One region of the Streptomyces sp. NPDC102259 genome, then DNA from elsewhere that is predicted to be linked to it. Evidence: riboswitches for the same ligand, from Rfam matches in the RefSeq annotation. Region 1 holds a riboswitch; each other region holds the start of a gene.
The links. Region 1 has a riboswitch for S-adenosylmethionine ahead of ACIRPU_RS33060 (putative leader peptide). Riboswitches for the same ligand answer to the same signal wherever they lie in the genome.
Positions count from the first base shown of each region.

Region 2: it holds a riboswitch for S-adenosylmethionine, as region 1 does, so the genes downstream of both, ACIRPU_RS32095 (aminotransferase class V-fold PLP-dependent enzyme) here and ACIRPU_RS33060 (putative leader peptide) in region 1, are expected to answer to the same signal.
Region 3: it holds a riboswitch for S-adenosylmethionine, as region 1 does, so the genes downstream of both, ACIRPU_RS19155 (amino acid ABC transporter permease) here and ACIRPU_RS33060 (putative leader peptide) in region 1, are expected to answer to the same signal.
Region 4: it holds a riboswitch for S-adenosylmethionine, as region 1 does, so the genes downstream of both, thrC (threonine synthase) here and ACIRPU_RS33060 (putative leader peptide) in region 1, are expected to answer to the same signal.

Region 1 is NZ_JBIWMA010000019.1:33,243-40,311, reverse strand. It holds gene ACIRPU_RS33070 (ABC transporter permease) at 1-849, opposite strand, end outside; gene ACIRPU_RS33065 (ABC transporter substrate-binding protein) at 858-2,480, opposite strand; gene ACIRPU_RS33060 (putative leader peptide) at 2,684-2,800, opposite strand; SAM riboswitch class IV at 2,835-2,944, opposite strand; gene ACIRPU_RS33055 (SAM-dependent methyltransferase) at 3,100-3,915, opposite strand; gene ACIRPU_RS33050 (PP2C family protein-serine/threonine phosphatase) at 4,116-5,423, opposite strand; gene ACIRPU_RS33045 (YciI family protein) at 5,775-6,332, shown strand; gene ACIRPU_RS33040 (VOC family protein) at 6,381-6,806, shown strand; gene ACIRPU_RS33035 (antibiotic biosynthesis monooxygenase) at 6,863-7,069, opposite strand, start outside.
Region 2 is NZ_JBIWMA010000018.1:6,165-13,233, reverse strand. It holds gene ACIRPU_RS32115 (NYN domain-containing protein) at 1-958, opposite strand, end outside; gene ACIRPU_RS32110 (hypothetical protein) at 996-1,235, opposite strand; gene ACIRPU_RS32105 (rhomboid family intramembrane serine protease) at 1,409-2,194, shown strand; gene ACIRPU_RS32100 (Lrp/AsnC family transcriptional regulator) at 2,191-2,472, shown strand; gene ACIRPU_RS32095 (aminotransferase class V-fold PLP-dependent enzyme) at 2,505-3,866, opposite strand; SAM riboswitch class IV at 4,047-4,163, opposite strand; gene trpD (anthranilate phosphoribosyltransferase) at 4,344-5,408, opposite strand; gene ACIRPU_RS32085 (cytochrome bc complex cytochrome b subunit) at 5,554-7,069, opposite strand, start outside.
Region 3 is NZ_JBIWMA010000007.1:210,097-217,165, forward strand. It holds gene ACIRPU_RS19130 (LLM class flavin-dependent oxidoreductase) at 1-522, opposite strand, end outside; gene ACIRPU_RS19135 (putative leader peptide) at 650-781, opposite strand; gene ACIRPU_RS19140 (GNAT family N-acetyltransferase) at 793-1,542, opposite strand; gene ACIRPU_RS19145 (ABC transporter substrate-binding protein) at 1,653-2,675, opposite strand; gene ACIRPU_RS19150 (amino acid ABC transporter ATP-binding protein) at 2,746-3,549, opposite strand; gene ACIRPU_RS19155 (amino acid ABC transporter permease) at 3,546-4,526, opposite strand; SAM riboswitch class IV at 4,923-5,042, opposite strand; gene ACIRPU_RS19160 (glutathione S-transferase C-terminal domain-containing protein) at 5,109-6,005, opposite strand; gene ACIRPU_RS19165 (DoxX family protein) at 6,502-7,002, opposite strand; gene ACIRPU_RS19170 (hypothetical protein) at 6,999-7,069, opposite strand, start outside.
Region 4 is NZ_JBIWMA010000008.1:196,995-204,063, forward strand. It holds gene ACIRPU_RS20670 (hypothetical protein) at 1-286, shown strand, start outside; gene ACIRPU_RS20675 (Uma2 family endonuclease) at 345-1,025, shown strand; gene groL (chaperonin GroEL) at 1,105-2,727, opposite strand; gene ACIRPU_RS20685 (cold-shock protein) at 3,072-3,278, opposite strand; gene ACIRPU_RS20690 (ubiquitin-like small modifier protein 1) at 3,732-4,007, opposite strand; gene thrC (threonine synthase) at 4,142-5,458, opposite strand; SAM riboswitch class I at 5,474-5,639, opposite strand; gene ACIRPU_RS20700 (glucosyl-3-phosphoglycerate synthase) at 5,809-6,753, shown strand; gene ACIRPU_RS20705 (trehalose-6-phosphate synthase) at 6,870-7,069, shown strand, end outside.

The DNA.
Region 1 (7,069 bases):
CACGACCCCCTGGACCAGCGGGATGTCCTGCACGGTGACCGCGGCTGCGGTCACCCGGCCCAGACCGTCGCGGGAGAACACCGTCTCGACGACGACCGAACCGGCGATCAGCTGACCGGCCAGCAGTCCGACGACCGTCAAGGCCGGCAGCGAGGCGTTGCGCAGCGCGTGCCGCAGATGGATGCGCAGCCGGCCGGCGCCCTTGGCCCGGGCGGTCTCCACATAGGCCTGGTCCAGCGCCGTGAGCAGGCTCTTGGCCAGCACCTGCGCCACCAGGGCGCCGGTGGGGATCGCCAGCGTCACCGCGGGCAGCACCAGGCCCCGCGGCCCGTCGTTGCCGAACGCGGGAAACAGCCTCGTGCGGAAGGAGAACAGCTCGACGAGCACCAGCCCGACCCAGAACGTCGGCACCGACACCCCCAGCGGCGGCAACGACAGCAACAGCTGCCGCAACCACCGCTGGGTGGTGTAGGTCGCCAGGACCGCCAGACCGCCGCCGAGGACCACCGCGAGCAGCAGCGCCGCCCCGGTCAGCTGGAGGGTTTGCGGTAGCGCGTCGGCCAGCGTCGAGGTCACCGGTCGGCCGGTGGACACCGAGTCGCCGAAGTCGCCGCGCACCGCCCTGCCGAGATAGTCGGCGTACTGCGCGAGAATCGGCTTGTCGAAGCCGTACTCGTGCCGCAGCGCGGCGAGTTGGGCCGGATCCACCTGCCCGGTGTCCGCTCCCGCGCCGGCCATCGCCGAGACGGGGTCACCGGGCAGGTAGTCCAGCACGAGGAAGGACACCGTGTAGGCCGCCCACAGCACTCCGAGGGCCTGCGCGAGACGCTTGACCACATAGAGACGCATACCGGCCGCTACCCGATCCAGGTGTCGTGCAGCTGGATCCGGCTGGAGGCCTCGAAGTCGAGGTCGTGCACCTTCTTCGCCACGCCCAGCTGGGTCTGCAGCTCCACCACGGGTACGACGTAGGCGTTCCGCACGATCAACTGCTGTGCCTGGGTGACGAGTTGCTTGCGCTTCGCCGCGTCGGTCGTCGCGGCCTGCTGGGTCAGCGCGGAGTCCAGCGGAGTGGCCGGCAGGTGGTAGAAGTTGGCCAGCTGGGTGGAGTACGAGCTGCGCAGGATGTCCGGGTCGGCACGGGTCACGTTGCCCCACACCGCGTCGAAGTCGCCGGACTGGAGGGTGGGGGAGAACTGGGCGATCTGTAGCTGCTTGAGCGCCACCTCGACACCGACGGCCTTGAGCTGCTGCTGGATCAGCTCCAGCGCGGGCTGGTTGGTGGCCGCGTTGGCGAACCACTTGACGGTCAGGCTCAGCTTCTTGCCGTCCTTGACCCGGACGCCGTCGCTGCCCGCCTTCCAGCCGGCCGAGTCCAGCAGGGACTTCGCCTTGGCGGCGTCGAAGGCCAGGTCGGAGCCGAGGTCGGTGTAGTCCGGTGTGGTGTGCGCCAGGATGCTGGTCGCCGGCTCGGTGCCGGTCGGGAAGACGGCGTCGACGATCTGCTGCCGGTCGATGGCGAACAGGACGGCCTGGCGTACCTTGGCGTCCTTGAAGAGCGGCCGGGAGTTGTTGAGCCCCAGGTTGAACGCCACGCCTGGGTTGGCCCGTTGCTGGAGGTTCACCGCGCCGCCCTCGAGCGCCGCCTCGTTGGCCCTGCCGACGCTGCCGATCGCGTCCACCTGGCCGGACTGGAGGCTGCCGGTGCGCACGCCCGCCTCGGGCACCACCTTGAACACCACCTTGTCCAGGTACGCCTCGCCCTGCTTGGTCCACAGCGAGGAACCCCAGGCGTATTCGGCGCGCTTGGTCAGGGTGATCGACTGGTTCTGCACATAGCCGTCCAGCACGAACGGCCCGGATCCGACCACTCCCTTGCTGCACTTCTCCTGCGGGGTCCTGCGCACGCTCGCCGACGACTCGATCCCCAGCGAGTGGGTGGCCGTGGCCTGGAGGAACTGCGCGTTGGGCAGCTTGAACCTGACCCGCACCGTGAGCGCGTCCACTGCGGTGGTGCTCTCCACACCGCTCAGGTATCCCTGGGCGAGAGTGCCGAGGGCGCCCAGCTTCGGCACCGCGTCGAAGTTGTCCTTGACCACCTGCGCGGTCAGCGGCGTCCCGTCGCTGAAGGTGACACCCGATCTCAGGTGGAACGTGAACGTCGTGGTGTCCGAGCTGATGTCCCAGCTCTTCGCGAGCCACGGCACGATCTTGCCGGTCTTGGGGTCCTGGTCGGTCAGCGAGTCCACGACCTGGCGCAGTGAGTAGATGGTGTCGTTGCTGCCCACCTGCTGCGGATCCACGCAGCCGGCGTCGGAACCCACCGCGAAGGTCAGGGTGCCACCGGACTTCGGGCGACCGCCCTCGCCGCTCGAACTGCCGCTGCCGCTCGACGAGCAGGCGGTGAGCAGAAGGCTGCCGGTCACGAGTGCGGCGAGCGCCGCCCACCGGGGGGTACGGGAATCCGGATGCGCTGTCACGGGATGGTTCTCCTACTCCAAGGTCACCGCGCACAGGCCGGTGCGGAATGAGGCCATGGCGATGCGCGGAGGGTGCCGCCCCGCGCGGGGCGGCACTGCTCAGAACTGTTCAGGGGGAGGGGACGCCGACGACGTGTCGAGGCCGAGGGCGATGACGGCGTGACCGCGCTGTGGCGAGGGTCAGCCTGCGAGGTGGGGCGTGATCAGCCCTGACACAGACAGCTGGCGGAACGCCGCAGGTCGATGTGGCGGCGGCGCGAGAATCCGGAGAACAGCGCCGCGGTCGCGATCGAGGCACTCAGGTTGCCGCTGTGCCGCACGCTGGTCCTCCCCGTCTCAGGCCCCTGAACCGGGGCCACGCGCTTGCGGGGTCGGTGATCCCGCCGGGCTTTCACCTGGAGCACCCCACCGCGGAGGAGGGTTGCCGGTCAGCTAGCCAGGGCTTGACGCTGACACTCAATGCCGGGGTCGATCTTACGGAGTACTGACATTATCCGTCAATATCGGTAGGAGAGTTGAACGAGTTGAACGGCTCCGCCGCACCGGCCGTGACGGCGGGTGCGGCGGAGTGTCATCGGCGCCGGCCGTCCGTCCGGTGCGGCGGAGCCGGTGTGGACGGCTACGGCTTGCGGGCGAGGCCGCCGTGCTCGGCGATGACGTCCGGGGCGGGGGAGGTCGCCTCCGGGCGCCACAGGGGGACCGGGACGACCCCGGGCTCCAGGAGCTCCAGGCCGTCGAAGTACGCCGTGATCTCGTCGACGGAGCGCAGGTTGTACGGGACGGCGCCGCTTTCGTTGTAGGCGTCCTGGGCCGCTTCGAAGACCGGGTCGATGCCCCGCGAGCCGTCGTTGATGGAGAGATGGCTGCCGGAGGGCAGGGCCGCCATCAGAGTGGTCACGATGGAGCGGGCCTGGTCGTAGTCGGCGACGTGGCCCAGGATGTTGCTGAGGATGAGCGCGGTGGGACGGCTGAGGTCCAGTGTCTCGGCGGCGCTCGCCAGGATGCGCTCCGGGTCCAGCACGTCGGCGTCGACATAGGAGGTCGCGCCCTCCGCGGTGGAGTAGAGGAGGGCGCGGGCGTGGGCCAGGACCAGCGGGTCGTTGTCCACGTAGACGATCCGGGTCTCCGGGGCGAGACGCTGGGCGACCTCATGGGTGTTCTCGGCCGTCGGCAGGCCGGTGCCGACGTCCAGGAACTGCCGGATGCCCGCCTCGGCGACCAGGTAGGTGATGTTGCGGCGCAGGAACGCGCGGCTGCTGCGGGCGATGGTGACGATGCCGGGGAAGACGGCGGTGTAGGCGTCGCCGGCCTCCTCGTCGACGGGGTAGTTGTCCTTCCCGCCCAGCCAGTAGTTCCAGATACGGGCCGAGTGCGGCACCGAGGTGTCGATCTTCTGAGGTGCCGCTGAACCGGGCGTGGTCACATGGTCGGTCATGAGGGGCGTCCGTCTTTCGGCCGAGGCGTGGGCAGTTCGAGCCACAACTTACGTCCCAACGACCCCGGCACGTACACCCGTTCACATTTTCGGTCGGTTCGAACAGTGTCCGCACAGGGAAATCCCGGTTCACGTCCCCTCGGAGGCCATGACGGACTGAGCGGGCGCGGGCACCCGGCACGTCGGCCGGTCCCGGCGACTCAGCACCCGGCAGGGGTCAGTTCGGCCAGCAGCAGGGTGCGGTCGTCGGCTCCGGCCGCGCCGGAAGGAGCGTGCAGGAGCCGACGGCACAGGGACGGCAGCGCGTCCTGCTCGTCGCCGTCCGCGGGCTCGGCGGCGGCCGCCGCGTCCACGGTGCGCGCGAGGCGGGTGATCTCCTGGTCGATGTCGGCGTCGCGGGACTCGACCAGACCGTCGCTGTAGAGCACCAGCAGGGCCGGATCCGGCACGCTCAGCACGGTCTCCTCGTAGCTGCCCGCCCCGAGCCCCAGGGGCAGGCCCGCCCCGGTCAGCCGGACCGGGGCGGTACGGCCGTCCGGGCCGCGCAGCAACGGGGGAGGGTGGCCCGCCCCCACCAGGGTGCAGGTGCGCCGCCGGGCATCCCACTCGGCGTATATGCAGGTCGCGAAGGAGACGCCGGGGGAGTCCCCGGCGAGTGCGTCGAGCCGGCCGATGAGGTCGGCCGCGGGGATGTCGAGCGCCGCCAGGGTGCGGACGGCGGTGCGCAGCTGGATCATCGCGACGGCGGACTCCGGACCGTGCCCCATGGCGTCCCCGACGATCAGACTGACCCGGTCACCCGGCCGCTTCAGCACGTCGAACCAGTCACCGCCGACGAGGTTGCCCTGCCCGGCCGGCAGACAGCCGTGCGCGGTGCGGCAGCCGCCGAACTCCTGGGCCGTGCCGGGCGGCAGACTGTTGCGGATCGCCAGGGAGGTTCGCCGCTCGCGCTCGTAGCGGCGCGCGTTGTCGAGGGCCACGGCGGCCCGCGCGGCCAGTGCCTCCACCGCGGCCACGTCGGCCGGGCCGAACGGCGCACGGCCCGGTCCTCGCGTGCACGTGACGAAGCCGATCGGCAGGTCCCGCAGCCGCAGCGGCACGACCAGGAAGGCCGCCACGCTCAGCAGGTCACCGACGCGGGCCTCGCCGTCGCCGGAGGCGATGAGCCGCTCGGAGGTGTGCGGGTCCACCGCGTCGAGCACCTGCGCCTGCCCGGCGGCGAGCGCGCGGGCGTACGGCGTGTCCTGGGGGAAGGCGATCACCTCGCCGACCGGCAGCACGCCCTCCCAGTCCTCCCGAGCGCCGGGCCCGACGCGCAGCGCCATCCGGCGCGCCTCGATCCTGGGCGCGTCCACGCCGACGTGCGCGTTCTCCTCGACGCGCCACCGCTCCAGCAGGTAGACGGAGGCCGCGTCGCAGAATCCGGGGGTCAGCGCGTGCACGACATGGCTGCCGGTCATCAGCAGATCGAGTTCCGAGCCGATGACGTCGGCGGCGGGGGAGAACACCGACCGACGGGGCGAGGGCAGGGCGGCGGAGACGTCGTCGGTGCGGCTGCGCGGTTGGTTCCGCAGGGTCGTGCCTTTCCAGTGGGTGCGGCCGCGCGGCGGAGGACTGGGGAGCGCCGCGCGCCGGTCGCAACTATATGATGGCGCGTCAAGTCACCGGGACGGAAACCAAGTTGCGGCAGGATTCTCACCGCGGCCCGGCCGGACCACCGCCAGCAGGCGGCCGGTGGATCGGGCGGAACGGCCGAAACCCGCTCCACCCTCCGAAGCCCGCGCCCGCGCCCGTGCCTGCGGTCGTCCACGCCGAAAGCCAGTTGAGATACCGGGCCGCGTTGGGAAGGGTCTGCCGGTATGGAGTTCTTCTGCTATCACCGTGATCGGCCCGCCTCAGCCGCCCTGCGCGACGCACTGCTGGAGAAGCACTGGTCCTACATGGACCGGTACGCGGAGCGGATGATCGCCCGGGGCCCGACCTTCGCCGCCGACGGCGACACGCCCACCGGCAGCGTGCACATCGTCGACCTGCCGGATGCCGCCGCCGCCCGCGCGTTCGCCTTCGACGAGCCCAACTACCAGGCCGGTGTGTACCGGGACGTGCTGCTGCGCCGGTGGCGCGACATGCTGGGGCGCACCATGTGGGACTTCCCCGGTGGCCGCGATGGCGGCGACCGGTACCTGGTGCTCGGCCTCGGCCTCGAACCGGGAACGGACGACGGCCTCGTCGTGCCGCCCGACGCGGACGAGCTGATCGCGTACGGGCCGCTGCTGTCCGACGACGGCGTCACCCGGGTGGGCGCCGCGGTGCTGCTCAGGGCCCCCGACCCGGACTCGGCGCGCGCCGTCCTGGCCCCGGACCGGTACGCCGACGTCGAAGTCCACCTCTGGCAGTTCGGCGGACGGCCGTCATGAACCCGGTGTCGCCCTCCGTTCGGCGCGGACCTGAGTGACAGTGGAGGCATGAACGCGAACGACAGGAACATGCTGGCCAGGGGACGCGTGGCGACCAGGCTTCCCACCCAGGACCTGGACCGGGCGCGGCGCTTCTATGCCGAGCGGCTCGGTCTGGAGCCCGTCGACGAACGGCCCGGCGGGCTCCTGTACCGATGCGGAGGGACGGAGTTCGCCCTGTTCAGGTCGACGGGAGCCGCGCCCGGCACCTTCACCCAGATGGGCTGGGAGGTCGACGACCTCGACGCGGTCGTGGCGGAGCTCAAGCGCCGGGGCGTGGTGTTCGAAGAGGTCGACGGGCCCGGCTTCGGAACGAGGGACGGCATCGCCGAGATCGACGGGAACTACCCGAGCAAGGGCGCGCGGGGAGAACGCGCGGCCTGGTTCCGGGACAGCGAGGGAAATCTCCTGGGCATCGGCGAGCCGGTCGTCTGAGCGGCCGTAGCCCCGGGTCGGGTGGACGGCACGGCGTCCACCCGACCCGTGAGCGACTACTCGCCCTTCGGCGCCGCCTGTTGCACCACCTCGAAGGACCAGAGGGTGGAGCCCGATGCCGCCGGCTTGGGTCGGTCCCCCTCCGTGTCGCCCCGGTGGGCGGCCTTCATCGGGCCCTCGAGCCATGCCTGGAACGACGCCTCGTCACGCCACCGCGTGTAGACGAGGTAGGTGTCGGTGCCCTCGACCGGGCGGAGCAGCTC
Region 2 (7,069 bases), on a different contig from region 1:
GCTGGTCGAGAATGGCCGGATCGTTCTCCGACAGGGCGCGCGTGGCGATGTCCTTCGGCGTCATCCGTCCCGGTTCGACCGCGTCGACGGTCGCCGCCGGACGCACCGACACCGGCGGCAACGCCAGCTCCCGCCGCAGCCCTTGGGCCGCGTCGAGCACCGTGTCCAGCAGCAGCCGCACCCGCATGTCCTCGACGCTGCGGCCCTCGCGCGCCGCCCGCCGGGTGGCCTCCAGCGCCGCCTCCACCTCGCCGAGCCGGGCCTTCAGACGCCGGGACTCGCTCTCCGCGGCGGACACCTGGCTCTGCCCCTCGGCGCGCACGGTCTCCAGCTCGCCGCGCACCTTGCGCAGCGCGGCCTCGCCCCGCTTGACGTCACTGAGGGCCGAACGCAGCTTGCGGTGGAGCGACTCGGCTTCCTTCTTCGCCGCGTCCAGTTCGGTGCGCAGCTCCTCGGCGCCCGCCCGGGTCTGCTCACGGGCCCGGTCGAGCTCCTCGCGCAGCCGCTCCAGTTCGGCCCGGCTCTCCTCGCCGGCGCGCTCGGCGTCCGCCCGCTGGGCCTCCTCGCCGGCCGCGGTGACCAGCTTCACCCAGCCGGCGGGCCGCAGCACATAGGCCGCGGCCGCAACTTCGTGCGGGTCCGCGGCCGGGGTCGGCGAGCCGGAGTCGAGGGCGCCGGCCAGTTCCGGCTGGGCCTCTCTGAACTTCTCGGCGATGCGCTGCCGGAAGAGCGGATCCGTCTCCAGCGCGGCCGCCATCGCGTTGCCCGCGAACTTCGCCCGCCGGTTCGGCGCGAACCGGGCGTACTGCCGCAACTGGACCGGCAGTTCGCCGACGGTCAGCCCGCCGAAGCCGTCGGAGACGATCTGTACGACCCTGCGCCGCACGCCGTCCGGCAGCGGACGGTCGAGCATCTCGGCGGCGCCGTCGCCCGGCCCCCCGCCTGCGCTCTCCACCATCCGTCACACCCCAATACCTGTGCGGGCCCGCCTCCCGTCAGGAGCCGGCGCCCGGCCGATCCACGAGTTCCACCTGGTCCACCGCGTTGCACCAGCGGCACCGCACCGACTCGATGGTCTCACTGACCACCTCGCGCTCCTCGACCTTCGGCTCACCGGCGAGGTCGAGGTGCACGTACTCGACGACCTTCGACGAGCGCGTCACGTCGAAGCGCGTGAGGTTGCCGCAGAGCGTGCAGCGCCACCGCGTCGCGGCGGTCGGCAGGGGAACCGTCATCGTGGCTGTCCGCTTCCTTCTAGTGTCGTGCTTCCAGTCGCCGGGGTCGGGCCGGAGGCTCCCCCGCGCGTGTGGCTCGTAACCCTACGGCCTGGCGGGTACTCGCCGCCCACCCGTCCGCGGCGGCGAGGCGGGCCGGGCGAGTGCGTCCGGTTACGTCATGCTTTGTTCTCGTGATCGGCAACTGGAACGGGACGGCCGGCAGGGCGGTCCGCAACCGCCCGGCGCCGGTGACCTACGCACTGATCGCCCTGTGCTGCCTGATCTTCCTGATCGGGCCCGCCTCGGGCTTCAATCCGGCGTACGGCTCCGGCGACGAGCTGCTGGCCGCGCAGCGCGCCTACTTCCGGCGCTGGGGCGTGGTGCCCGGCGAGCTCTTCGAGGGCGCGCCACGGGCCGCCCTGACCCCGGCCACGGCCCTCTTCGTCCACGGCAGCTGGGTGCACCTGCTGGGCAACATGCTCTTCCTCTACGTCTTCGGGACGATGACCGAGGACCGGATGGGCCGGGTCGAGTTCACGCTCTTCTACCTCGGCTGCGGCTACCTGGCCCTGATGGGCTACGCCGCCGCCAACGCCGAGTCGTCGCAGTCCCTGGTCGGCGCCTCCGGGGCGATCTCCGCGGTCCTCGGCGCGTTTCTGTACCTGTTCCCCCGAGCGCGGGTGACCAGCCTCCTGCCGTTCCTGTTCTTTCTGCCGCTGCGCTTCCCCGCGTGGGTCGTGCTGCCCTTCTGGGCGGCCCTGCAGTGGGTGGCGGCGGGGCAGGCCGCCCAGGGGCCGGGGGTGGCCTATCTGGCGCACCTGGTGGGCTTCGGCCTGGGGCTCCTCTACGCGTGGGCCCGTTTCGGAATCGGGCGAGGCCCGAAGGGCGGCCCCGGAAGGGCGGCGGCGGGATTCGGGCGGGCGGCTAGAGTGAAGCCCGCCCCAGCTCCGGCTCCCGAGGGAGAGAACCAGCCGTGATCACCGCGATCGTCCTCATCAAGACCAGCGTGGACCGGATTCCCGAGATCGCGGAACGGATCGCTTCGCTGGACTCCGTCAGCGAGGTCTTCTCCGTCACCGGGACGTACGACCTGATCGCCATGGTGCGGGTCAAGGAGCACGAGGACCTGGCGGAGGTCATCCCGGGCAGCATCAGCAAGATCCCCGGGGTGGAGGGCACGGACACGCACGTCGCCTTCCGCACCTACTCGCAGCACGACCTGGAGGCGGCGTTCGCGATCGGGCTGGACTCCTGACCCGCTGAACACCGCCTCCGGCGGACCGTCGCTCACACGGCGGGCACGCAGCGGCCGCCCTCCGTCCGGTACTGCCACTGCGCGCCCTCGCTGACCAGCTCGCGCACCGCGTTCACGAAGCGCTCCACGTGCTCGTCCGGGGTTCCCGCGCCGAAGCTCACCCGGATCGCGTTGAGGGACTTCTCGCCGGGAGCCGCCTCGGGCGCGCCGCACTCGCCCTGGGTCTGGGGGTCACTGCCCAGCAGGGTGCGGACCAGGGGGTGGGCGCAGAAAAGGCCGTCGCGGACGCCGATGCCGTACTCGGCGGAGAGGGCGGCGGCGAAGTGGGAGCTGTTCCAGCCCTCGACGACGAAGGAGATCACGCCGACCCGCGGGGCGTCGTCGCCGAACAGGGAGAGCACCCTCACCTGCGGGACCTCGGCCAGACCGGCCCGCACCTTCGCGATCAGGTACTCCTCCCGGGCGACCAGGCTGTCGAAGCCCGCCTCGGTGAGGGCCTTGCACGCCGAGGCGATGGAGTAGGCGCCGATCACGTTCGGGGAGCCGGCCTCGTGGCGGGCCGCGCTCTCGTGCCACTCCACGTCCACTCCCCCGTCCTCGCGCCGCGTGACCTTGCGGCTGGCGCCGCCGCCCGCGAGGTACGGGTCGGCCGCCACCAGCCAGTCGGCGCGACCGGCCAGCACACCGGAGCCGAAGGGCGCGTACAGCTTGTGCCCGGAGAAGGCCACCCAGTCGACGTCGAGCTCCCGCACGGAGACCGGGTGGTGCGGGGCCAGCTGGGCCGCGTCCAGGACGATCCGGGCGCCGTGCTCGTGCGCGGCGGTCGCCAGCTCGCGTACCGGCCACAGCTCGCCGGTGACGTTCGAGGCGCCGGTGACGCAGACCAGGGCCGGGCCGTGGGGGTCACGCTCGGCGAGGGCCCGCTCCAGCGTCTCGACGGCCTGGCGCGGAGTGCGCGGGGCGTTGAGGTAGGTGACCCGGGCGTCCTTCCAGGGCAGCAGCGAGGCATGGTGCTCGGTCTCGAAGACGAAGACCTGGCAGTCGGCGGGGAGGGCCCGGGCCAGCAGGTTCAGGGAGTCCGTCGTCGAGCGGGTGAAGACGAGCTGGTCGTCGGGACGGCAGTCCAGGAACTCGGTCACCGTCCTGCGGGCGTTCTCGAAGAGGTCCGTGGACAGCTGCGAGAGGTAGCCGGCGCCGCGGTGGACGCTGCCGTAGTACGGGGCGTAGGCCGCCACGTCGTCCCAGACGCGCTGGAGGGCGGGGGCGCTGGCCGCGTAGTCGAGCGCCGCGTAGGTGACCTCGCCGCCCGTCACGAGCGGGACCGTGATATCCCGTCCCAGAACGGGCAGCTGCGCACAAACGGTACGGGCGGCGGCAGCGGTGGAGACAGACATGGCGAACTCCCGTGAGAGGCAAGGGGGAACCACCGTGCGAGCGGACATGGCTCGAGCACGGAGGAAGGTGAAAGGGGTATGCGGAGGCGGGGCTCTACGCCCTATCGCATTCGCTTGCTCACGGAAGACTCCCTCGAACGACCAGGACCCCTGGCGGTGCTCACTCAGAAGAGTGCGAGGGGTCCGCGCTTGCCGTAGACCTCGCTGCCTACGGCCTGGTCTTCACCCGGGGCACCCCGCCACGGACGGAGGGTTGCCGGACAGTCGGCCGGGGCCTCATGACTGTCACTCATGACCTGATACAGGAACGTACGTGAGGTGATCGCCGCCCCGCAACCCGTGTCCGGATCGCGGGACGGCCCGGGGCGGAGCCCCGAAGGGGCGCGGGGCTCATGTGCGGCTCCGCCGCGTGGGCGCGAGCGGCCACGACGGCGCCGCGGACGACCGAGGGCCCTCGCGGCACCGCCGGCGGAGCGCCTAGGCGTTGCTGGCGGCCACCCAGCGCTCCAGGGCCCGCTTGGCCGCGCCCGAGTCGATCGACTCCGCCGCCCTGTCCATCCCGGCCCGCAGCTGCTCCGCGAGGGTCCCGGCGCCCGGCTCGAGCGCCACGAGCGCAGCCGCCGAGTTCAGCAGCACGGCTTCCCGCACGGGGCCCGTCTCGCCCTCCAGGAGGCGGCGGGCGACCTCCGCGTTGTACGACGGGTCCCCTCCCCGCAGGGCCTCGACCGGGACCAGCTCCAGCCCGACGTCACGCGGGTCGAACGTCTCCTCGGCGACCTTGCCGTCGCGGACCACCCACACATGGGAGGTGGCCGTCGTGGTCAGCTCGTCGAGGCCGTCGTCCCCCCGGAAGACCAGGGACGAGTTGCCGCGCTCGGCGAAGACGCCCGCGACCACCGGCGCCATGCGCGGGTCGGCGACCCCGACCGCCTGCGCCCGCACCCTGGCCGGGTTGGTCAGCGGGCCGAGCACGTTGAACACCGTGCGGATGCCCAACTGGCCGCGCGCCGCGCCCACATGACGCAGCGCCGGGTGGAACTTGATCGCGAAGCAGAAGGTGATCCCGGCCTCCTGGGCCACCTCCGCCACCCGCCGCGGGGTCAGTTCCAGGTTGACGCCGAGCTTCTCCAGGACGTCCGAGGCGCCGGACGCGGAGGACGCGGCCCGGTTGCCGTGCTTGACGACCGTGGCACCCGAACCGGCCACGACGATCGCCGACATCGTGGAGATGTTGACCGTCTTCGCGCCGTCGCCGCCCGTGCCGACGATGTCGACGGTCGGGCCGGGCACCTCGATCAGGTTGGCGTGCTCGTACATCGCCCGGACGAGCCCGTTGATCTCCGCGACGGTCTCGCCCTTGGCCCGCAGCGCCACCACGAACCCGGCGATCTGCGCGTCGGTCGCCTCGCCGCGCATGATCCGGTCCAGCGCCCAGAACGTGGCGTCGGCGTCCTGGTCACGGCCGTACAGCAGACCGTTCAGCACCTCGGGCCAGGAACGGCCCGCCGCGGTGTCGCCTCCAGCGGGGGTCACAGCGCTCATAGCCGCTCCTGCGTGTGTCGTCGTATGCCGTGGTGCGCCTCGTCACAAGGTGCCACCCCACCCTATCCAGCCCGTGGGCACGGCAAAGGGCCCCGTCCGAAGACCGGACGGGGCCCATTCCTGCGGCGTGGCGACGCCTCAGCGATCAGTGGTGGCCGTGGCCGCTCGTGATCTCCTTGTATTCCTCCACGGTGGGCTTCGGAATCTGCTGATCCTCGCCGAAGTACGCTCCGCTGATCTTGGCGCGGAGCTTCTCCTTGCTCTTCACCTTGCGCTCGACACCGTTCTCGTCGACGGCGGCGCCGATCGCGGCCGGCTCGTACTGCTCGTGCGACGTGAGGGTGTGCAGCTGCTCCTGGCTGAGCGGCTCGTGGATCTCGATGAACTCACCGTGCGGCAGGCGCTTGATGGTGCCGGTCTCCCGACCGTGCAGCACCTTGTCCCGGTCCCGGCGCTGGAGGCCGAGGCAGATCCGCTTGGTGAAGACGTACGCGATGACCGGTCCGACGAAGAAGAAGATCCGGACGAACCAGGTGATCGAGTTGATCGACAGGTGGAGGTGCGTGGCCCACAGGTCGTTGCCACCGCCGACCAGCGTGATCATGTACATCGTGACCCAGGCGACGCCCAGGGCCGTACGCGTCGGCGCGTTGCGCGGGCGGTCCAGGATGTGGTGCTCGCGCTTGTCGCCGGTGACCCAGGCCTCGATGAAGGGGTACAGCGCCAGCGCCGCGAGGACGACACCGAAGAGGACCAGCGGGATGAACACGCCCAGGACGAGCGTGTGACCCCAGAGGTTGATCTCCCAGCCCGGCATGAAGCGGATCAGGCCCTCGGCGAAGCCCATGTACCAGTCGGGCTGGGCGCCCGTGGACACCTGGTCCGGACGGTAGGGGCCCATGGCCCAGATCGGGTTGATCTGCGCGATGCCGGCGATGACCGCGATCACACCGAAGACCAGGAAGAAGAAGCCTCCGGCCTTGGCCATGTACACCGGCAGCAGCGGCATGCCGACGACGTTCTTGTTGCTCTTTCCGGGGCCCGCGAACTGCGTGTGCTTGTGGTAGAAGACCAGGATCAGGTGGCCGACCACCAGGCCGAGCATGATGCCCGGCAGCAGCAGGATGTGGATCGAGTAGAACCGCGCCACGAAGTCGTGACCCGGGAACTCCCCGCCGAACAGGAACATCGAGATGTACGTGCCGACGATCGGCATCGACAGGATCGCGCCCTGGGTGAAGCGGACACCGGTGCCGGACAGCAGGTCGTCCGGGAGCGAGTAACCGGTGAAACCGGTGAACATGCCCAGGACGAACAGCAGGAAGCCGAACAGCCAGTTGACCTCACGCGGCTTGCGGAACGCGCCCGTGAAGAACACCCGCATCATGTGCACGAACATGCCGGCGAGGAAGATCAGCGCCGCCCAGTGGTGGATCTGCCGGATGAGCAGACCGCCGCGCACGTCGAAGGAGATGTGCAGGGTCGAGCTGAACGCCTCGGACATCAGCTGTCCCTGGAGCGGGACGTAGCTGCCGTGGTACTCCACCTCGGTCATCGACGGGTGGAAGAACAGCGTCAGGTACACACCCGTGAGGATGATGATGATGAAGCTGTAGAGGCAGATCTCACCCAGCATGAACGACCAGTGGTCGGGGAAGATC
Region 3 (7,069 bases), on a different contig from region 1:
GGCGGCCTCGTCGAACAGGTCGGTCACCAGCTCCTGGGTGGCCGGGGCGTCGTAGGCCTCGATCCGGGGGATCGTGCGGCGGCCGAAGTGGGCGGCCTCGGTGGGACGGGCGGTGATCTGGACGCGCAGGCCGGCGCGGCCGCCGCTCACGTAGTCGAGGGTGGCGATCGCCTTGGAGAGGTGGAACGGCTCGGTGTGCGTGGCCACCACGGTCGGCACCAGACCTATGTGGTGGGTGAGCGGAGCGACGCGGGAGGCGACGAGCACGGCGTCGAGCCGGCCGCGCACCTGGTCGGTGCGGTCGTCGGGGTCGAGGAAGTGGGAGGACTGCGGGCCGAGGCCGTCCTCGATCGTCACGAAGTCGAGCAGTCCGCGCTCGGCCTCGGCGACCAGGTCGGCCCAGTATCCGGCGGTGAACAGCTCACGGGGTCGGGCGACGGGCTCGCGCCAGGAGGCGGGGTGCCAGCCGGTGCCGTCCAGAGCGACGGCGAGATGCAACGGGGAGGAGGGGGTCGGGGACACGAGGTGCCTTCCTGGAGGTCCGAACGAGAGCGCCGGCCTGCGCGCAGGGACTGCGCGGGCACAGGGCGGGCACAGGGCGGGGGCGAGCCCGGGGAAACGGGGCCCCCGGCCCAGGGCAGGGGAAGCGTCAGGAGCGACAGAGCGCGCCGGCCACGCGCTGGAGGTCGATGTGGGGCCGGGAGTGGAGGTGCACGGCATGGCGTATGTGGGTCACGTCCGCACCTCCCTCTTTCCGGGCGCCGGACGGCGCCCCACACATCTCGTCATGACTCAGAACGCCCCGATCTCGGCGGATGTTCCCGGCGTGCGCACCGACACGATGGTCGAGCGGCGGCGCAGGGCGAAGCCGAGGGACTCGTACAGGCGGATCGCGGGGGCGTTGCCGGCGGCGGCGTGCAGGAACGGGGTGTCGCCGCGCTCACGGATGCCGGCGCCGACCGCGCGGATCAGCCGGGTGGCGAGGCCCTGGCCACGCTGGTCGGGGTCGGTGCAGACGGCGCTGATCTCGGTCCAGCCGGGCAGTCGCAGCCTCTCGCCGGCCATGGCGATCAGGCGGCCCCGGTGGCGGATGCCGAGGTAGGCGCCGAGCTCGACGGTCCGCCGCAGGAAGGGGCCGGGGCGGGTGCGGGCGACGAGGTCGAGGATCTCCGGCACGTCGTCGGGGCCGAGGCGTACGGCCTCGGGTTCGGGTTCGGTGCGGAACGCCTCGGTGGCGGCGAGTTGGACGCCCTCTCCCCCGCCGGTCACCTCCCAGCCGTCGGGTACGCGGTCGACGGGCTTGATGCGTACGGCCGTTCCGGGGCCGACGAGGGTGAGCAGGTCGGCCCAGGCGGCGGAGTCCCCGGGGTCGGCGAGGGCGGCGAAGGCGTAGACGTCGGCCGGGTAGCGGGCGGCGCGGCCGACCCGGTCGGCGAGGTGGGCGTGCGGGCCGTCGAGCGCGGCCCACACGGCGTTGTCGAGGGGGTGCGGGCGGGTGGTGGTCGGAGCTCCGCCTCCGCGGAGGTCGATCGAGGTGGCCACGGAGACGGAGTCCCTTCCTGTCGTTGCCGTGTTGCTTTCGTTGCCGTGTTGCTGTCGTTGCTGTTGTTTCTCACTCAACCCGCGTACGTCACAGCTGTGGTGACGACCGATCAGGAGTTGTCCAGCGGCAGCCCGGGCGGGTTGATCTCGGACTTGGCGACGGCCTCGTTGGAGAGGTTGTAGGCCGCCAGCCACTTGGCGTACTGACCGTGCTCGATCAGGTAGTTGATGGCGTCCGCGACCGGCTTGGCGAGGCCGCTGTCCTTCTTCGCGGTGGCGGCGATCAGGCCCTGGAGCGTCTCGCCGGCGCCGGAGAAGGTGCCCGCGTTGCGGGTGGCGTTGGCCTTGCCCGCGGTCTGGGAGACGTTGTAGGCGATGCCGGGGTTGGGGCCGAAGTACGCGTCGATCTTGCCGCTGGCGAGCGCCAGGTAGATGCCGTTGCGGTCCGGGTAGTACTTGACGGTGAGCTTCTTGCCCTCGGACTCCAGCTTCTTCTTCCACTCCAGGAGGATCTTCTCCTGGTTGGTACCGGAGCCGACGGTGACGGTCAGACCGGCGAGGTTCTCGTAGTTGCCGTCGAAGTTCCACGTGCTGGACTTCTTGACCTCCCAGCCGAGGTTGTCCTGGCGGTAGGAGGCGAACTCGTACTTCTTCTTGCGCTCCTCGGTGTCGGTGATGTTCGAGAAGCCGACGTCGACCTTGCCGCTGTCGATGCCGACGAAGAGGTTCTCCCAGGTGAAGTTCTTCGTCTCCGGCTTCAGGCCGAGGACCGCGGCCACCAGGCGGCCGAGGTCGGGCTCGGCACCGGTGAGGGTCTTCTGGTCGTCGCCGACGTAGGCGAGCGGGGCGAAGCCGGAGGGCAGGGCGCCGATGCCGATGTTCAGCTTGCCGCTCTTCCTGAGCGCGTCGGGCAGTTCGGCGCTGATGGACTTGACCTCGGAGACCTTCAGGGCGCTCTCCTCGGCGGCGCCGTTGGACGCCCGGCCGATGGTCACGCTGTCGGCGGCGCTGCCGGTCGTGGTGGCGGCCTCGCTGTCACCACCGCAGGCGGCGAGCCCGGTGGCGAGGGTGGCGACCGCGGTCGCCGCGGTGATGCCGCGAATCAGGCTGCGTCGGGTGAAGTGGGCAGACATGGGCGTCCTTTGTGACTGGTGTGATGGTGTCGTGGGGGGAAGTCGTGGGGCGAAGGCGCGGGGCGCGGTGTCAGAGCACCTTGCTGAGGAAGTCCCGCGTCCGTTCGTGCCGCGGTTTGTCGAGGACCTCGCTGGGCGGGCCCTGCTCGACGATCTTCCCTTCGTCGATGAAGACGACCCGGTCGGCGACCTCGCGGGCGAAACCGACCTCGTGGGTGACGATGACGAGCGTGGTGCCGCTGGTCGCCAGGTCCTTGATGACCGCGAGGACCTCGCCGACGAGCTCGGGGTCGAGGGCGGAGGTGGGCTCGTCGAAGAGGATGACGCCGGGGCGCAGCGCGAGGGCGCGGGCGATGGCGACGCGCTGCTGCTGGCCGCCGGACAGCTGCCGGGGGTAGGCGGCGGCCTTGTCGGCGAGGCCCACCCGGTCCAGGAGTTCGCGGGCCAGTTCCAGGGCGGCGGACTTGGCGAGCCTCCCGGTGGCGACCGGTGCGGCGGCGACGTTGTCCAGCACGGTCAGGTGCGGGAAGAGGTTGAAGTTCTGGAAGACGAAGCCGATCCGGCCGCGCTGGGTCAGGATGGCCCGTTCGCTCAGCTCGCGCAGCCGCTCGCCGTGCCGGCGCACGCCGATCAGCTCGCCGTTGATGCTGACGTAGCCGATCTCGGGCTTCTCCAGGTGGTTGATGACCCGCAGCAGGGTGGACTTGCCGGAGCCGGACGGGCCGAGGATCACGGTGACCTCGCCGGGCCGCACGGTCAGGCTCACCCCGTCCAACACCCGGTGGGCGCCGTACCACTTGTGCACGTCGTGCACCTCGACGGCGGCGGGCACGATCCCGGTGGCGTCGGCGCTCTGCACGGTCTCGGTGCTCATACGGCGGCCTCCTGGCGGATGCGGCCCCGCAGGTCGGTGAGACCGGTCCGCAGTTTCTGCAACGGCGTCGGCGGCAGGGAACGCGTGGCGCCCCGGGCGTAGTACCGCTCGACGTAGAACTGGACGACGGAGACGAGGCTGGTCAGGATCAGGTACCAGACGGTGACGACCAGCAGCAGCGGCACGATGTCGCCGGGGTAGGTGGCCCCCATGGTCTGCGCGGTGCCGAACAGGTCGAGCAGCGAGACGTAGAAGACCAGCGAGGTGGACTTGACCAGGCCGATCAGCTGGTTGACGTAGTTCGGCGTGATCGACCGCAGGGCCTGCGGGAAGACGATCTTCCAGAACTGGTAGCGCTTGGGCAGGCCGAGCGCGGCGGCCGCCTCGTGCTGGCCCTGGTCGACGGAGAGGATGCCGCCGCGGACCACTTCGGCGGCGTAGGCCGCCTCGTTGAGGCTGAGGCCGATGACGGCGATCACCATGTCGGTGGCCAGCCGGGACTCGTCGAAGCGGAAGAACGCCGGACCGAAGGGAACCCCCACGCTCAGGGTCTGGTACAGGGCGCTGAAGTTGTAGAGGAAGAGCAGCACCACGATCAGCGGGATGGAGCGCAGCGCCCATACGTAGGTCCAGCTCACCGCGCGCAGCACCGGGCTCTTCGAGAGCCGGGCGAGGGCGAGCAGGATGCCGCCGAGGAGGCCCAGCACCGCGCTGTAGGCGGCCACTTCCAGGGTGATCAGCAGTCCGTCGAGGATCACCGGCCGCAGGAACCAGTAGCCGAAGCGGTCCCACTGGTAGAAGGGGTTGGAGATCAGTCCGTGCGTGAACTGCGCCACCAGGACCAGGGCCACGGCGGTGGCGATCCAGCGGCCGGGCTTGCGCAGCGGCTGGACGCGCTGGGCGGTCGGCTTCGCTGACGGGACGTCGATGGCGGGCGCGGCCTCGGCGAGGGTCACGGCGCCTGGGGGTTCACTCATAAGGGGCTCCGGCGGGAGTCGGACACCCCGGGTCACGGCGGACGTGCGTGGCCTGACGCGCCGGGGCGGGGCGGCGGGAACCGCTCGGCGGGCGCGAACAGGGCATGGCTCACGGATGCGTACGGGAGACCGGGGTGGGGCGGACAACGGCACACCGCTCGGGCGGTGTTCGTCAGGAACGCGGAGGCGGGGCTGAGGTGCGAGGGGTTCGTTCAGCCCCGACAGCGGGCACGGCCCGGTGCGGTACACAGTGCGCTGTTCACACGCAGGAGGTCGACGGCGCGGTTGGCGACGAGGATGTCGAGGTACGGCCGTACGCAGCCCCGGGGGCGACGCGGCGCCGTCCGATGAGCTGCGTACATGTCCGTCACCGTCACTGTTCCGGCCCCTGAGGGGCCCTCGCGCTTACCGATACGTCATTACCGAAACGTCGGTCCGGTCGTCACCTGGGGCACCCCACCGCGGAGCGAGGGTTGCCGGTCAGCGAGCCAGGGCTTGTCGCTGACGCTCATGACCGTTCTGGGCCGTAAGTAAGACAGTTGCCCGAACGTATGTCAACGGCGGTCCAGTGGATGGACCGGGTCACGGCTGGTTGACCTGCGGTCGGACCGCCGATCCGTCTGCCGCGTGGGTCTCCCAGTCCAGGATCTGGACGGCGGCGCCGGCGGCCTCCAGGCCCTGGCAACGGGCGTGGTGACGGCGGGCGATGGCGTCCAGGTCGAGGTGGGCGCCGAAGGCCGGGTGGGCGGCCAGACGGCGGGCGTAGGCCCACAGGGCGGGATGGTCGGCGATGCGGTGCACGGCGGCCGCGTCGAGGTGGTAGCGGTGCACGGTGTCGAGTTGGACCAGGGCGACCCACAACTCGACGTCGGAGGCGGTGATCTGATCACTGATCAGGAACTCGTGGGCGCCGAGTCCGCGCTCCAGCACCCCGAGCGTGGCGAGCAGCGTGTCGAGGGCGGCGGCCCGCTCCGCCTCTTCGGCGTCGGCCGCTCCGGCGCGCTGGGCCGCCTCCTCGATGCCCTGGGCGCACATCCGCTCGACGGCCTCGATCTGCGACTCCGCGCCGCACGGATACAGGGTGGGCCGGCCGCCGCCGAACCGCCGGGCCAGGTCGCGGGCGATGTCGGGGCCGTGGCTGCTGACGATGCGCCCCGACCAGTCGTCGCTGAGCACCGGCGCGAGGGCGGGTCCGGTGTACCGGTGCGCGCTGGCGTCGTACAGCGGACGCAGCGCGGAGTGGCCTCCGTCGGGGCAGTCCGCGACGGCGGGCAGGAAGGTGACCGGGCAGGCCTTTTCCAGGCCGAGGAGGCTGTGGGTGACGGCGATGCGTAGACAGTCGGGGTCGGCCGCCGCCAGGTGGAGGCGGTAGCGGCGCGGCACCGCGTAGTGGCCGCTGCGGGCGTCCCGGCCGATCCGGCCCCGGAAGGCGGCGGCGGGTCGGGCGGACAGGTGGGCGGCCAGTGGTGTGACGGACATGACTCTCCCCAGGGGCGGGACGCACGAGGGACGTGCGCGCGGCGGATGCGACGTCGAAGAGGGAGGTGCGGACCTCGTCCGCTCGTGCCGGGTGCGGCCGCGTCCAGGGGACGCCGCCGGTGCGGTTCGGCGCGGGGACGGGTCCGGCTCAGTCCTGGAACCTGATGGCGCTGCAGACGCGCTTCAGGTCGATGTGACGGCGGGAGGTGAGAAGGGGCGACGACCGGGCCGTGCGGCTCGCGCGGCCGGTGATCGGCTCCTGTCGCCCCATTGTTTCCCTACCCGTTCACTAGGATTCCCGGATCGAGTGTCGATCCGCCTCGGTCCTCCGTCAAGGGGGCGTCCACCAGGTGAGTACCGGGCGGGTACGGGGCGGCCCGCGGAGAGCGTCCGGCGCGTGTGCTGCTCGGGGACGCCCGGCCTGGGGCGGGCAGCGCCCCGGGCGCCTCGACGGTCGACGGCTCACCCCTGAGGCCGACGCGCAGGGGCCGCCCGCTCAGCTCTCGTTCCGGGGGCGCCAGAACACGGCCAGCAGACCGGCCGTCGCGACGACGCCCACCCCGAGCACCACACCGGCGCCGGTCCATCCGGTCACACTGATGTCCGCGGCCTCGTCCACCGCGTACTCCCCCGGCCCCCAGGCTCCCAGCGCCACCGCGAGAACGCCCAGGACGAGGACGTACTCGTAGCCCTCCTTGAACACGAAGAAGCCGTTGCGGCGGTGCGCGAGCAGGCCCGCCACCAGCATCACGGACAGCACCGCCGCGCAGGCCAGCGTGGTGAGGAAGCCCGCCAACAGCAGTACGCCCGCGCCGAGTTCGGTGAGGACGCTGAGCCAGGCCTGGAGTCTCGGGCGGGTGAGCCCGAGGCCGCCGAACCAGCCGGCGGTGCCGGATATGCCGCCTCCGCCGCGCCAGTGGTTCCAGCCGTGCGCCACCATCACCACGCCGAGCACGACCCGTACGAGCAGCAGTGCGGTGTCCGAAGCCTGACTCATCGCGATGTCCCCTTCTCCGTCGGCGGCGCCCGCACACCCGGCGCGCACTCCTCGACGAAGGCGAGCG
Region 4 (7,069 bases), on a different contig from region 1:
GACCCCGGTCCACAGCCCCGCCGCCCTGCTCCACCGCCGCCTGACGGACAAGGTCCCGCCTCCGCCGCCACCGGCCCCGCGCCCGCCCCGCCGTCGTCTGGAGTGCGCGGAGTGCGGAGTCCCGGGACACCCGGAGGCCCTGCCAGGGGGCGTGTGCCGCGGCTGCCGGGGCGAGCACACGCCCACACGCCCCGCCGCACTCCTGCCCGCCCCCGCGATCCACGCCCGCGCGGGGGAGATCCGGGCTGCCATGTCAGTGAAACGACAGGACAGGACACCCGTATGACGGCTCCTACGGTCCGACGACGCCACCCCGGGCACGATGGAGGGAAGGAGGCGACGCCATGACCCCTGACATCGAAGAACGCCCTCAGATGTCCGTGGAGGACTTCGAAGAACTCGTCGAGAGAGCTCCGAGGGAGCTTCGTGACCGGCTGGAGTTTCTCGGCGGGAGGCTGTGCATCCGCCACGGGCCGCTCGACGTCGAGGAGTTCGAGGAGCTTGCTGCGTCCGCGCCTGAGACCGTGCGGCTCGAGTACGTGAACGGAAAGGTAGTAGTCAAGGCGATGCCGGACGGCAAGCACACGTCGATCTTCATGTGGCTGCTGCGCCAGTGCATGCACCAACGCCCCGATCTGGACCTCGCACCCGAGCGCGGCGTCAAAGCCGAGACATACCGAAAGGGTCGCGCCCGCACGGACGGTTTCCTCGCGCCGGTGAACCACTTCGTCGAAGACGGGGAGTGGTCCGCCCCGGACGGCACGCTGATGGCTGTGGAGATCACCTCCCACGATCGCGACACCGACCAGCGCGACCGTATCGACAAGCCCGTCGGCTACGCCGGAGCGGCCATTCCCGTCTACCTCCTCGTCGACCGCGACAACAACACGGTCGTCGTGTTCAGCGAGCCCAAGGACGGCCGCTACCAGCAGTCCGTGTCCTACTCCTGGGGTGCCACCGTGCCGCTTCCGGCTCCTGTCGGTATCACCCTCGACACCGAGCAGCTCAAGCAGTTCGCCGACTGAAACGCCCGAGGGCGGCACCCCCCGTTTCGGGGAAGTGCCGCCCTCGGTCCGTAGGACAGGCGATCAACCGTGAGGTCGATCAGAAGTCCATGTCGCCGCCCGGCATGCCGCCGCCGGCCGGCGCGGACGCCTTCTCCGGCTTGTCGGCGATGACGGCCTCGGTGGTGAGGAACAGCGCGGCGATGGAGGCCGCGTTCTGCAGCGCGGAGCGCGTGACCTTCGCCGGGTCGATGATGCCCTCGGCGATCATGTCGACGTACTCGCCGGTCGCGGCGTTGAGGCCGTGACCGATGGGCAGGTTGCGGACCTTCTCGACGACGACGCCACCCTCGAGACCACCGTTGACGGCGATCTGCTTCAGCGGGGCCTCGAGCGCGATGCGCACGGCGTTGGCGCCGGTCGCCTCGTCACCCTCGAGCTCCAGCTTCTCGAAGACGGCGGACGCCTGGATGAGCGCAACGCCACCACCGGCGACGATGCCCTCCTCGACGGCGGCCTTCGCGTTGCGAACGGCGTCCTCGATGCGGTGCTTGCGCTCCTTGAGCTCCACCTCGGTGGCGGCGCCGGCCTTGATGACCGCGACACCGCCGGCGAGCTTCGCCAGGCGCTCCTGCAGCTTCTCGCGGTCGTAGTCCGAGTCGCTGTTCTCGATCTCGGCGCGGATCTGGTTGACCCGACCCGCGACCTGGTCCGAGGAGCCGGCACCGTCGACGATGGTGGTCTCGTCCTTGGTGATGACGACCTTGCGGGCCTTGCCCAGGAGGTCGATGGAGGTGTTCTCGAGCTTGAGACCGACCTCCTCGGAGATGACCTCGCCACCGGTGAGGATGGCGATGTCGTTCAGCATCGCCTTGCGGCGGTCGCCGAATCCCGGGGCCTTGACCGCGACGGACTTGAAGGTGCCGCGGATCTTGTTGACGACCAGCGTCGACAGCGCCTCGCCCTCGACGTCCTCGGCGATGATCAGCAGCGGCTTGCCGCCCTGCATGACCTTCTCGAGGAGCGGGAGCAGGTCCTTGACGTTGGCGATCTTGGAGTTCGCGATCAGGATGTACGGGTCGTCGAGGACGGCCTCCATACGCTCCATGTCGGTGGCGAAGTACGCCGAGATGTAGCCCTTGTCGAAGCGCATACCCTCGGTGAGCTCCAGCTCCAGACCGAAGGTCTGGGACTCCTCGACGGTGATGACGCCTTCCTTGCCGACCTTGTCCATCGCCTCGGCGATGAGCTCGCCGATCTGGGTGTCGGCGGCGGAGATGGAGGCCGTGGAAGCGATCTGCTCCTTGGTCTCGACATCCTTGGCCTGCTCGAGCAGGGCACCGGAGACGGCCTCGACGGCCTTCTCGATACCGCGCTTGAGGGCCATCGGGTTGGCGCCGGCGGCTACGTTGCGCAGGCCTTCCTTGACCAGGGCCTGGGCGAGGACGGTCGCGGTGGTCGTACCGTCACCGGCGACGTCGTCCGTCTTCTTGGCGACTTCCTTGACCAGCTCTGCGCCGATCTTCTCGTACGGGTCCTCGAGCTCGATCTCCTTGGCGATGGAAACACCATCGTTGGTGATCGTGGGTGCGCCCCACTTCTTCTCGAGGACGACGTTGCGGCCCTTGGGGCCGAGCGTCACCTTCACGGCGTCCGCGAGCTGGTTCATGCCGCGCTCGAGGCCGCGCCGTGCCTCCTCGTCGAACGCGATGATCTTGGCCATGTGAAGTGGTCCTCCCGGACTGGGGTGGATTGCTCCGGACCGCGCTGGCGCCCGCGACGGACGGCTCGCCGGCCTCGTGGTTCCTTGCCCCACCTGGCCTGCGGGCCTCACCGACCCGGTCCTCGTTGTCACTCTCACCTTCAGAGTGCTAACGCAATGATTAGCACTCGACCCATGAGAGTGCAAGCGCCTCCGCCGGACCGGCACCCTTGCGGACACCCCTCGCGGACGTCTCGCCGACGCCTCGCGGACGTCCCCGGACAGACCGAAGGGCTCGCCCCCCGTGGGGGTGCGAGCCCTTCGTCAGTTGTACAGAAGAACGACGCTTTCAGTCGGCGCGTGCTTCAGCCGGTCGCGAGCCGGACCATGTCCGCCTGCGGCCCCTTCTGGCCAGCCGAGATCTCGAAATCGACCCGCTGCCCCTCTTCCAGGGTGCGGTAGCCGTCCATCTGAATCGCGCTGTAGTGGACGAAAACATCCGCACCACCGTCGACCGCGATGAAGCCGTACCCCTTCTCCGCGTTGAACCATTTGACGGTGCCCTGAGCCATGCCTAACTCCCCTATTACTGGCCCTTGCACGGACCCACACTTCGCGGATCCGGGTCAGACCTCACCCCCCGGTTGGCTTGGGGGCGTGCGCCGGAACGCGTCGACCGCGGCCGAATGTATCTGTCCAACTGCCCTCTGCAACAGGTCACTTGGACGAGAATTCCGGACGGGCGGGATCCGTAATGTGGCGAGAATTCGCCTGAATTGAGGGCAAGTCGGGCCCTACATAAGCCGCAAAAGCCACGAAAGAGGCGCACACATTGGCTGCTTCTTGTCGGGCGCGGGGCAGAAATCAAAGGCTCCGGATCCGGTGATCCGGACCGGCTTCCCCAACTGTACCGCGCTCAACCACACTGAATTGCCCCCTCCGCTTCTATCGCGGAGAGGGCAATTCGATGAACGCTCGGTAATCGATGTTACCGACGGTTACTACCAGTGGGTACTGACCGTCGGTCAGCCGCCGGCCACGGCCGGGATGATGGAGACGCCGGCGCCGTCCGGGGTGGCCGTCTCCAGACCCTGCTCGAAGCGGACGTCGTCGTCGTTCACGTACACGTTGACGAACCGGCGCAGCTTGCCCTGGTCGTCCAGGACCCGGGCGGCGATACCGGTGTGGTTCTTCTCCAGGTCGGCGATGACCTCACCGAGGGTCGCCCCCTCGGCCTTCACCTCGGCCTGCCCGCCCGTGTAGGTGCGCAGGATGGTGGGGATGCGGACGTTGACGCTCATGTCTGGTGATCTCCGGTCGGGTAGACGGCCTCAGGGGCGCGGGGCCGTGCGGATCGTGCGGCTGCCGCCGCGTGGGCGCGACCGGCCCACACCGGCCCGCAGCACACATACGGTCTTACAGCGGAGCGCCCCGCTCATGACGCGAGGCCGGCCTCGCGGAAGGAGTCGAGGTTCGGACGGATGGTCGCGGTCAGCCCGGTGCCGGCCACCGCGTCCAGGGTCTTCAGTCCGTCACCCGTATTGAGGACGACGGTCGTCCCGGTCGGGTCGAGAAGACCGTTCTCGATCAGCTTGCGCGTCACACCCACCGTCACCCCACCGGCGGTCTCCGCGAAGATCCCCTCGGTCCGCGCCAGCAGCTTGATCGCGTCGACGATCTGCTCGTCGTTCACGTCCTCCACCGCGCCACCGGTGCGCCGCGCGATGTCGAGGACGTACGGACCGTCAGCCGGGTTGCCGATGGCCAGCGACTTGGCGATGGTGTTCGGCTTCTGGGGGCGGACCACGTCGTGCCCGGCCTTGTAGGCGACGGACACCGGGGAGCAGCCCTCGGCCTGCGCGCCGAAGATCTTGTACGGCCTGTCCTCGACCAGCCCGAGCTTGATCAGCTCCTGGAGGCCCTTGTCGATCTTCGTCAGCTGCGAGCCGGAGGCGATCGGCACGACCAGCTGGTCCGGCAGCCGCCAGCCGAGCTGCTCGCAGATCTCGTACGCCAGCGTCTTGGAACCCTCGGCGTAGTACGGCCGCAGGTTGACGTTGACGAAGCCCCAGCCCTCGCCCGCCGAGTCGCCGATGAGCTCGGAGCAGAAGCGGTTGACGTCGTCGTAGTTGCCCTCGATGCCGACGAGTTCGCCGCCGTAGATCGCGGCCATGACGACCTTGCCCTGCTCCAGGTCGTGCGGGATGAACACACAGGACCGGAAGCCCGCCCGGGCGGCGGCGGCGCCGACGGCACCGGCCAGGTTGCCCGTGGAGGAGCAGGAGAGCGTGGTGAAGCCGAACGCGCGGGCGGCCTCGATGGCCTGGGCGACGACGCGGTCCTTGAAGGAGTGCGTCGGGTTGCCGGAGTCGTCCTTGACGAAGAGCTTGCCGGCGTCGACGCCCAGCTCGCGGGCGAGGTTGTCGGCCTGGACGAGCTTGGTCCAACCGGGGTTGATGTTGGGCTTGTCGGCCACGTCCGCCGGGACGGGCAGCAGCGGCGCGTAGCGCCAGATGTTCGCGGGTCCCGCCTCGATGCGCTTGCGGAGCTCCTCCGTGTCGTAGGAGGAGAAGTCATACGCGATCTCGAGCGGGCCGAAACACTCTTCGCAGGCGAAGACCGGGCCGAGGGGCACGCGGTGACCGCACTCGCGGCAGTTCAACGCCGCGGCCGGACCGAGGTCGACGGCAGAGGACGTCGTAGAGTCGGTGGTGCTTGCAACAGTCGTGCTTGCAACAGTCTGCGCAGCCATGTGAGGCGAGGCCCTTCCTCATCTTCCTCACGACGCATTTCGCCGTGAGACGGATTTGGCACCTTCCCGAGCCGGGAGCCTCGCGGAGCGATCACCGCATGGAGCGGTGAGCGTCACGAGACCGGCTGGAGGGTTGCCGGGGCTTCATCGGGCCGTATCCCTCTGCCCCTCTGGATGAGCGGTATGAAGTTGTGGACGGGGGCGACCTCGGACATGCGATGGTCATCCGCGTTGTTCAAGACTGTAACCGAAGGCCAGGACAGTTGAGATAGTCGTCCGAACCGCGAGATGGATCACACGGTCACCTCCTGTGCACCCGGTGTGATCACGACAGTGAGGAGCCGCAGACTGTGCTTCAAGAAACTGAGCGCTGGCTGGCCACCCGCTCCTGGGCCGTGACCGATCGTCCGCTCCACAGGATCATGGCCGCGAAACGCGCCACGAACCAGTCGGTGTCCGTCGTCCTTCCCGCGCTGAACGAGGAGGAGACGGTCGGCGACATCGTCGCGATCATCCGTCACGACCTCATGCACCAGGTCCCGCTCGTCGACGAGATCGTGGTCGTCGACTCGGGATCGACCGACCGTACGTCCGAGGTGGCCGCGGCGGCCGGCGCGCGGGTCGTCCACCGGGACGACATCCTGCCGCGCATACCGGCCGTGCCCGGCAAGGGCGAGGTCCTGTGGCGCTCCCTGCTGGTCACCACCGGGGACATCGTCTGCTTCATCGACGCCGATCTGAGGGAGTTCTCCTCCGACTTCGTCTCGGGGATCGTCGGCCCGCTGCTCACCGACCCCGGGGTGGACCTGGTCAAGGGCATGTACGACCGTCCGCTGGGCGGCGCGGCCGGCCAGGGCGGGAGGGTCACCGAGCTCATGGCCCGCCCGCTGCTCAACATGCACTGGCCGCAGCTGGCCGGGTTCGTGCAGCCGCTCGGCGGGGAGTACGCGGCCCGCCGCAGTCTGCTGGAGCAGCTGCCGTTCCCCGTCGGCTACGGCGTGGAACTGGGCATGCTGGTCGACGCCCTGCACCTGGTGGGCCTCGACGCCCTGGCCCAGGTCGACATCGGCGTGCGCAAGCACCGTCACCAGGACGGCCAGGCGCTGGGCCGGATGGCGGCGGCCATCTACCGCACCGCCCAGCTCCGGCTGGCCCGCGGGCATCTGATCCGCCCGTCCCTCACCCAGTTCGAACGGAGCACGGACGGCTTCGAGCCGCGCACCTACTCCGTGGACACCGAGGAAAGGCCGCCGATGGCGGAGATCGCGGAGTACGCGACCCGCAAGGTCGCGTGACCGCAGGACGGGCCGTATACGGCATGCCGCCGACAGCGGCGACACGGCCGGACACGGCCCGTCCACACAGCGCGACCGTACGTTTGAGCGTTTCCCGACCGGGCTAGGTTGGGCGTATGGCTTCCACGCACGACACTGCCGCTCCGGCCGCCGAGGTGCTGGTCGCGTCCAACCGCGGCCCCGTCTCCTACGAGGTGCGCGAGGACGGCTCGCTGCACGCGAAACGCGGCGGCGGCGGGCTGGTCTCCGGCCTGTCGGCCATCGGGCCCGACGCGGGCGCCCTGTGGGTGTGCTCGGCGCTCACCGACGGCGACCG